DNA from 2 places in the Rhodococcus sp. 05-340-2 genome. Region 2 is predicted to be linked to the other one. Evidence: riboswitches for the same ligand, from Rfam matches in the RefSeq annotation. Region 2 holds a riboswitch; the other holds the start of a gene.
The links. Region 2 has a riboswitch for thiamine pyrophosphate ahead of CH271_RS07785 (TenA family protein). Riboswitches for the same ligand answer to the same signal wherever they lie in the genome.
Positions count from the first base shown of each region.

Region 1: it holds a riboswitch for thiamine pyrophosphate, as region 2 does, so the genes downstream of both, CH271_RS23320 (3-oxoacyl-ACP reductase) here and CH271_RS07785 (TenA family protein) in region 2, are expected to answer to the same signal.

Region 1 is NZ_NOYU01000038.1:140,005-144,259, forward strand. It holds gene CH271_RS23305 (alpha-hydroxy-acid oxidizing protein) at 1-903, shown strand, start outside; gene CH271_RS23310 (alpha-amylase family protein) at 903-2,198, shown strand; gene CH271_RS23315 (hypothetical protein) at 2,191-2,502, opposite strand; TPP riboswitch at 2,608-2,700, shown strand; gene CH271_RS23320 (3-oxoacyl-ACP reductase) at 2,749-3,510, shown strand; gene CH271_RS23325 (LLM class flavin-dependent oxidoreductase) at 3,512-4,255, shown strand, end outside.
Region 2 is NZ_NOYU01000011.1:41,334-45,588, reverse strand. It holds gene CH271_RS07795 (ABC transporter permease) at 1-480, opposite strand, end outside; gene CH271_RS07790 (ABC transporter substrate-binding protein) at 458-1,471, opposite strand; gene CH271_RS07785 (TenA family protein) at 1,468-2,190, opposite strand; TPP riboswitch at 2,184-2,283, opposite strand; gene CH271_RS07780 (sugar porter family MFS transporter) at 2,347-3,744, opposite strand; gene CH271_RS29190 (hypothetical protein) at 3,863-4,255, opposite strand, start outside.

The DNA.
Region 1 (4,255 bases), on a different contig from region 2:
GGTACCGACATGCCTGCACCGCTGCTGATCGCTCCGGTGGGTATTCAGACTCTCGCGCACCCCGACGGAGAGCTCGCCACCGTCCGTGCAGCCGCGGAACTCGGTGTGCCGTACATCCATTCGACGCAGGCCTCGCACTCGTTCGAGCAGATCGCCGAGGCGGGCGGCGACGCGCCCCGCTGGTATCAGTTGTACTGGCCGACGGACGAATCGGTTCTACTGAGCTTCCTGCAGCGCGCGAAGGACACCGGGTTCACCACACTGGTGCTGACGCTCGACACGACATTGCTGGGCTGGCGGCCCGCCGATCTCGACCGCGGCTACCTTCCCTTCCTGGCCAACCTCGGCATCGAGAACTACCTGACCGATCCGGCGTTCCAGGCCGGCCTGGGGCAGCCGGTCGAGGAGAATCCTGTTGCAGCGGCCATGCATTGGGCGCAGATGTTCCCCAACCCCGGTCTCTCGTGGAAGAACCTGGCGTTCCTACGGGAGCACTGGAGCGGCCCGATCGTGCTCAAGGGAATCTGCACCGTGGGCGACGCCAGGGAGGCGGCCGCCCACGGAGTCGACGGCATCGTCGTCTCCAATCACGGCGGTCGTCAGATCGACGGGGCCAGAGCATCACTCGACGCGTTGCGGTCCATCGTCGAGGCTGTGGGCGGGGAACTGACGATCCTGTTCGACTCCGGTGTGCGCACCGGTGCCGACATGGCCAAAGCGCTGGCGCTCGGGGCCGATGCGGTTCTGCTCGGCCGACCGTTCCTCTACGGCCTGGCACTCGGCGGGCAAGAGGGCGTCGCGCACGTACTACGTTGCCTGCTCGCCGAATTCGATCTGGTGACGAGCCTCTCGGGTCACACCGGTGCGGGCGAACTGGGCCTCGACTCGATCATGGAGTCCTGATGGAGTGGACGAAGCACGCCATCTGGTGGCACCTGTACCCGCTCGGCTTCACTGGAGCGCCGGTGCACGGCTGGGACGGCGAATCCCAGTCGGATCTGCACCGGCTGAACAGAATCGAGAAGTGGCTCGACTACGCACTCGAGCTCGGTGCGTCGGGTATCGCCCTCGGTCCGATCTTCGAGTCCGAGAAGCACGGCTACGACACGGTCGACTACTACCATGTCGACGGTAGGCTCGGCACCGACGAGGACATCGACTCGCTGATCGCCGCTGCGCATTCGCGCGGCCTGAAGATCATGTTCGACGGCGTCTTCAACCATGTGGCGCAGAGCTTTCCGAAGTTCCGACAGGCTCTCGACGAGGGCCCGGACTCCGAGGCCGCGCAGTGGTTCCACCTCGATTGGTCCGGTGACGAGCCCACGCATCGCAACTTCGAGGGCCACGACGAACTGGTGGCACTCAATCACGAGAGCCCGCATGTGCAGCAGTATGTCGTGGACGTGCTGTCGCACTGGCTGGACCGTGGCGTCGACGCCTGGCGGCTCGACGCGGCCTACGCAGTGCCGCCGCGCTTCTGGGCCGCGGTACTGCCGAAGGTCCGCGAGAAACATTCGGACGCATACTTTCTCGGCGAGGTCATCCACGGCGATTACGACAGGATCGTCTCGGCGTCCACACTGGACTCGGTCACCCAGTACGAGCTGTGGAAGGCGATCTGGAGCGGTCTGAGCGAGAAGAACTTCTTCGAGCTCTCCCATGCGCTGGAGCGCCACAACGGGTGGCTCGACGCCTTCGTGCCCGCCACGTTCGTCGGAAATCACGACGTCAATCGCATTGCCAGCGTCATCGAGGACGAGCGACATCTGGTGCATGCGTTGGTGGTTCTGTTCACCGTGGGCGGTATGCCCATGGTCTACTACGGCGACGAGCAGGCCTTCCGCGGTATCAAGGAGGACCGAGTCGGCGGCGACGACGAGGTGCGTCCGGAGTACCCCGACACGTCCGACGATCTCGCCCCGTACGGCTGGCCGGTCTTCCGTATTCATCAGGAGCTGATCGGTGTACGGCGTCGAAACCCGTGGTTGTACTCCGCGCGCACCGAAACGCTCGAACTGACGAACACCGCACTCGTCTTCCGAGCGTCTGCCGACAACGAATCCATCGCTGTGGCACTGAATCTCGGCGACGACACCATCGACTACGCGGTCGAGGGTAGCGACGTGATCGCCGGCGAGGCACATCTGGACGGCGGCAGGATCACGGTGCCCGCGCACGGCTGGGCGATCGTCAGCTGAGTGCTCTGGCCGCCTTGGCGCGGTCGAAGAACGCCAGCAGGTACGGCAACTGCTCGTCGGTGACGGTGAACTTCATTCGGTCGCCCGCGTAGCCGATGCTGCCGTCGGATGCTCGCAGACCGAGGACGATCTTGGTGCCGTCCCGGGTCGGCTTCGCGTCCACACCCAGATGATCGACGTGCCAGCGACAGCGCCCGCCCGATGCGATCCTCACGGCGGCGTCGAACACCTCGACAGTCCGGTGGTCGAGAACGAAGATGACGTTCTCGTCGAGGCGATACTCCAGGTAGACGCGTTCGGCCATGGCGGCACAGTAACTTGTCATCGTCGTATTCGGATATCTATCGACTGAGCTAGAGAGCCGTATCGACGGCAATGCAGCGCCATATCGAGGCCTGTGGGTACAGTCGAGCGCGACACGGGGTGCCCCCAGGGGCTGAGAACACACCCGTCGAACCTGATCTGGTTAGGACCAGCGAAGGGAATGTCGTGACGTTCGGTATTCCTGTCCCCTCGTGACGGTCCCGACCTCGAACGAGAGGCGAGGCGCATGAAATTCGACGAGCAGACGGTGTTGATCACCGGCGGTGGACGCGGACTGGGAGCGGCCATAGCCGCAGCGTTCGCGGGTCAGGGTGCACGTGTGGTGATCGATTACCGCAACAGCAAAGATGCTGCCGAGGCGCTGGCAGACCGGCTCGGCGAGAACGCGATCGCAGTGCAGGGTGACGTCACCGACGAGTCGGCCGTCGCCGCGCTGTTCGGCACTGCACGTGAACACTTCGGCACCCCGATCACCACCGTCGTCAACAACGCGTTGGCCGATTTCTCGTTCGACGGAGATGCGCGGCCCAAGGCCGACACCATCACCTGGGAGCGCTTCGATACCCAGTTGCGTGGCAGCGTCCGCGCGGCGTTGCTCACCACCCAGGCCGCGCTGCCGGGTATGCGCGAGGCGGGGTTCGGCCGAATCATCAACGTGGGCACAAACTTGTTCCAGAATCCAGTGGTGCCTTACCACGACTACACGGCCTCCAAGGCGGCGCTGCTCTCGCTGACCCGCACTCTGTCCGCAGACCTGGGCGCAGACAACATCACCGTCAACATGGTCTCGGGTGGACTGCTGCGCACCACCGACGCCAGCTCCGCGACCCCGGCCGAGGTATTCGACTTCATCGCCGCCTCGACCCCGTTGCAGCGCGTCACCACCCCCGAGGAATTCGCCGACGCACTGCTGTTCTTCGCTTCGCCGTGGGCGCGGTCGGTGACCGGCCAGAATCTCGTCGTCGACGGCGGCCTGGTCAAGGACTGACATGCACCTCAACGCTTTTCTCTACGGTTGTGGCCACCACAGTGCGGCGTGGCGTCATCCCGAGTCGCGAGTGGAGGACCTGGGCGATATCTCGTACTACGAGGAACTCGCCCAGCTCGCCGAACGGGGAAAGTTCGATGCGGTGTTCTTCGCCGACGGACATTCGGTGCGCGACCCCGCCGGAGCCGGAACCTGGTTCCTCGAGCCGATCACCGCTCTGTCGGCCATGGCCAGGGCCACCACGCATATCGGTCTCGTCACCACGGTGTCGTCGACGTTCTACACCCCGTTCCATGCTGCACGGATGTTGGCGTCGCTCGATCACATCAGCGGTGGCCGTGCCGGCTGGAATGTAGTCACCTCCATGTTCGACGCCGAAGCACGCAACCACGGGATGGACGTCATCCCGGCTCGCGAGGAGCGCTATGCGCGCGCCGAGGAGTTCGTCGATACGGCTTTGGCGCTGTGGGATTCGTGGGACGCCGACGCGTTGACGCTCGATCGCGCCGGGGCCTATGCGGACCCGACCAAGGTGCATGCCATCGACCACGATGGCAAGCACTTTCGGGTCGACGGCCCGCTGACGGTGCCTCGTTCACCGCAGGGGAGGCCGGTGTTGTTCCAGGCCGGGGCGTCGGGTCCGGGTCGTGATCTCGCTGCCGCGTACGCCGAGGCAATCTATGCCGTCGCCTACGATCTTGTTGCCGCGCAGAGCTATTACGAGGACGTGAAGACGCGAATCCGC
Region 2 (4,255 bases):
GATGAGCCCGATGGCCATCGGGAAGAACGTGGCCAACGCGATGACCAGGATCTTCGGAAGCAGCCCGAAGCCGAACCAGATGATCAACAGCGGCGCGATCGCGATGATCGGAAGCGTCTGCGATACGACGAAGAGGGGTACGAACGCGCGCCGCAGCCACGGCGAGAAATCCACCGCGATGGCCAGCAGCCATGCCAGGGCCAGGGAGACCGCGAACCCGACCAGGGTCACCTGCAGAGTCGCCGCCGCATTCTCGGCGATCGCATCGCGTTGCGCCCAACCCTGGACCACCACTCGGCCGGGAGACGGCAGCACCTGCGGCCGGATGCCGCTGATCTCGACGTAGATCTGCCAGGCGGCGATGAGCAGTACGACGACGGTCAGGGCGGGCCACGCCCAACGAAGCGAGGCTCGGATACCGCTGAACGAGTAGGAACCTCGGTCAGCGGCTACCGACTCATCGATTGCCGAGGTAGTCATTGGTGAAGTAGGTCGACCAGTCCGGCTCCGCAGTCAGAGGCGCGCCGTTCTGATCGGCCAGCACACCGCTGTCGTAGAGGAATTTCGAGTACGCGGTCCACTTGTCGAGACTCTGTCGTCCTACCTCGCCAGTGGAGTCCTTCATGTACTTCGCTGCGAGCATCTCCTGGCTCTCGAAGACGAGAGACTCGTCGGTGAAGGTTCCCGGATTGGCGTCGATCAGATCCTGTGCGGCCCTGTCCGGATCGTCGGCGGCGAGTTGGTAGCCGCGCTGAAGTGCCTGGACGAACTTCTCGGCCTGGTCCGGATGGGCTGCGAGCCAGGGCTCGTTGCCGCTGATCGTGATGGCGTAGGCGTCCGGAAACCCATAGTCGGTGTAGTCGAAGTATTTCATCGGCGTTCCGCTGTGCTCGGCTTCGATGCCTTCCCACGCGAAGTAGGAGACGGTGAAGTCGGCGGTACCGGAGTACACCGCCTCGTACGCCGAGGTGCCCAGTACCACCGTTTCGTATTCGCCTGTGCCGCCGTCGTTCTGAATGACCTTCTCGAGTCCGGCCTGCTCACCGGACTCGCCGAACCCGGCGTAGACCTTCCCGTCGAGTGCCTTCGGGCTCGGGATGTCGTCTCGATCGGCGCGAACTCCGATGCCGGTAGCCCAATGCTGCAGCGGCGCAAGGACGGACACTGTCTGCGCGCCTGCGGAGGTCGCGAATACGCCCGAACTCTGTGTGCTGATGCCGAACTCGGCGTTTCCGGCATCGACGAGAGTGTCCGCCGCGGTGTTGTTGTACGGCAGAATCTCCACGTCCAGGCCGGCGTCGGCGAAATAGCCCTCCTGCAGGGCGACATACAGGCCGGTGTGGTTCGTGTTCGGCGTCCAGTCCAACGCGAACCGAATGGTGTCGGAGTCCGTCGAGTCGGAGCAGCCCGCCAGTCCGGTCGTGGCAACGACTGCCGCCGCCAACGCCGCGAGGATTCGAGTGGTTCTCATGCGTACACCGCACTCTCGGCCAGGGGCCATGGGGTGGGATGTAATGCGCTGTCCCAGAACATCAATTCGTACCGCGACGCGACGACGAAGGCGTCGATCATCTGCTCGCGCTGCGCCGGCGTCGCGGCCGCTGCGGCGTCATCGACGAAGGTCTTGGCAGCGTCGACGATGGCATGGAATTCGGGTGCGTCGTACGCGGCCACCCACTGCGCGTACGGGTGGTCGGGATCGCGATCGAGAACCGCCCTCGCTGCACCGGCGAGTGAGCGGCCGACGTCTGCGTAGATCCAGAAGCACGGCAGAACAGCTGCTGCTGCAACAGGATACGGTTCGGTTGCCGCCGTCGCGGTCAGGTAGGACGTGTAACCGAGGCATGCCGGTGAAGGCTCGGGCGTCCGGGTCGACGGGGGCAGCGCTCCACCGGTCAGCATCGCCTCGTGCGACGCGGCCTCGTCCATCGCGCTCGCAGCAGCGCTTGCCCAGAATGCTCCGGCGAACGGGTTCGGTGCATGTGCTGCCAGCAGTGACAGCGACTTCACGTACCCACCGAGATAGAGTGAGTCCTGTTCGAGGTACCTACGGAACGCGTCGAGCGGAAGCGTCCCGGCCCCGAGTAGTCGAAGAAATTCGAGGTCGTCGATCGCGCGTCGAATGTCCTCGGAGGCATTCCACAGTCGATCGGTGAAGCGGACCGGGTCCGCAGATACAACAGGCGTCATCGCCTTGACATCCCTTCGTCAGTATTACCTGCATCAGGTTCGGCGGGTTTGATCTCAGCATCCGCATCGGCGGACACACCCCGTGTCAGAACGACAGTGACAGTAACACCGGTCACCCGGTGGCACTGCTGCCGCCCCTGTATCTGCGGTCCGGGTTCAGCCCAGCATGTCTTCGAGCTCCATACCCTTGGTCTCCCGGATCTTGGCCTTGACGAAGAAGAACGAGAGTGCGGCGAACACAGCGAATCCTGCGTAGATCACCCACAGTCCCACAGACGACGTCAGCGGCGGGAAGGCAAGCGTGACAGCGAAGTTGGCCATCCAGTTGGCTGCAGTGCCGATGCCGAGTGCCATGGCCCGCATGCGGTTGGGGAACATCTCACCGAGCATGACCCACATGATCGGACCCCAGGTGGATGCGAAGAATATGACGAAAAGATTGGCGCCGATCAGCGCGATCGCACCCCACGGAGCAGGCAACGTGACGTCGTCGCCGCTGCCGGTCGCCTGCGAGAACGCCACCGACGCCATGACGAGTCCGCCGAACATGCCGATCGAGCCCGCCATCAGCAGCTTGCGCCTACCGATTCGGTCGACGAACAGAATCGCCACGAACGTCATGACCACGTTGATCACGGCGGTGATGACCGACGTCGTGAACGACTGATCCTCACTGAAGCCGACCGAGCGCCACAGCGTCGTCGAGTAGTAGAAGATCGCGTTGATGCCGACCAACTGCTGCAGCACGGCCATCGTGATGCCCACCCAGACGATGGGTTGCAGGCCGAACTTCGGACCGCGAATGTCGGCGAACGACGAGCGTGACTCCTTGCGCAGTGTCAGCCTGATCTCGTGGACGCGCTCGTCCGGATGCAGTTCGCCGGTGATCTCGGCGAGGACTCTGGCGGCTTCCTCGTCGAGATGCTGACCGACGAGGTAGCGCGGAGACTCCGGGATCAGGGTTGCCAACAACCCGTACACCAGCGCCGGTACGACGCCGACCAGGAACATCCAGCGCCAGGCCTCGATGCCGAACCACAGGTCGTTGGACGCCCCGTCCGCGGCACCCGCGAGGAGGGCGTCGGACAGCAGAGCGGCGAAAATGCCGATGGTGATGGCCAATTGCTGGAGCGAGGCCAAGGAACCGCGCCACTTGGCCGGAGCGATCTCGGCGATGTACGCCGGTGCGATCACCGAGGCGATGCCGATTCCCAGTCCACCGAGCACTCGCCAGAGCATGAGGTCGGGGACGCTGAACGCCAGTCCCGAACCGATCGACGAAACGACGAACAGGGCCGAGCCGAGCAGCATGACCTTCTTGCGTCCCCAACGGTCTGCGAGGCTGCCGGCGAACCAGGCACCCACCGCGCAGCCGATGAGGGCGATCGCGACCACGAAGCCGGTGGTGAACGAGCCGAGGAGGAAGTGATCTTCGATCGAGTCGACAGCGCCGTTGATGACGGAACTGTCGAAGCCGAACAGGAATCCGCCCACAGCAGCGGCGATGCTGACGCCGATGACCTTCGCTGTGTGGCGGTCCGAGGTCTGATTCATGAGTGATGCACCTTCCGGCCGCGCGCACGGGCGTCGGCCGCTGGGGAGACCGTACGGCAGGAATTGTCGTACCGTCCCCGGACATTACGCCTGGTAATTTGCTGAGCGAACGAGACCGTCAACGAAGGTCGAAATCATCGTCCGAGACGGTGAAACCGTGGCCGACCTGATCGGTGCACGTGACTCCGGTCTGCTCGTCGACGCTGCACCGAAGGCCGTTGGTGGAGCCGCTTCCGGGGACGGTGAGCTCCTCGCCGTACGGCAAGGCTGCCGCAGGACCGTCGAAACGGTGGAACTTGGGATCGCCGAGGCTCTCGAACTTCGCCGGTGATCCAGCGATCAGCTGCACGGCATTGGGTTTCACCGCCGTTTCCGACGCCCCGCTGCCGGGAACCTCGGGTGCCGAAGCAGGGAGCGACCCGTGGCATCCGGCGATCGAGGATTCGAGGACGGCGATACCGCACTCGAACTTTCCGCTGGGGCTCGAGAAGTAGTACCAGCCGGGTGCCTT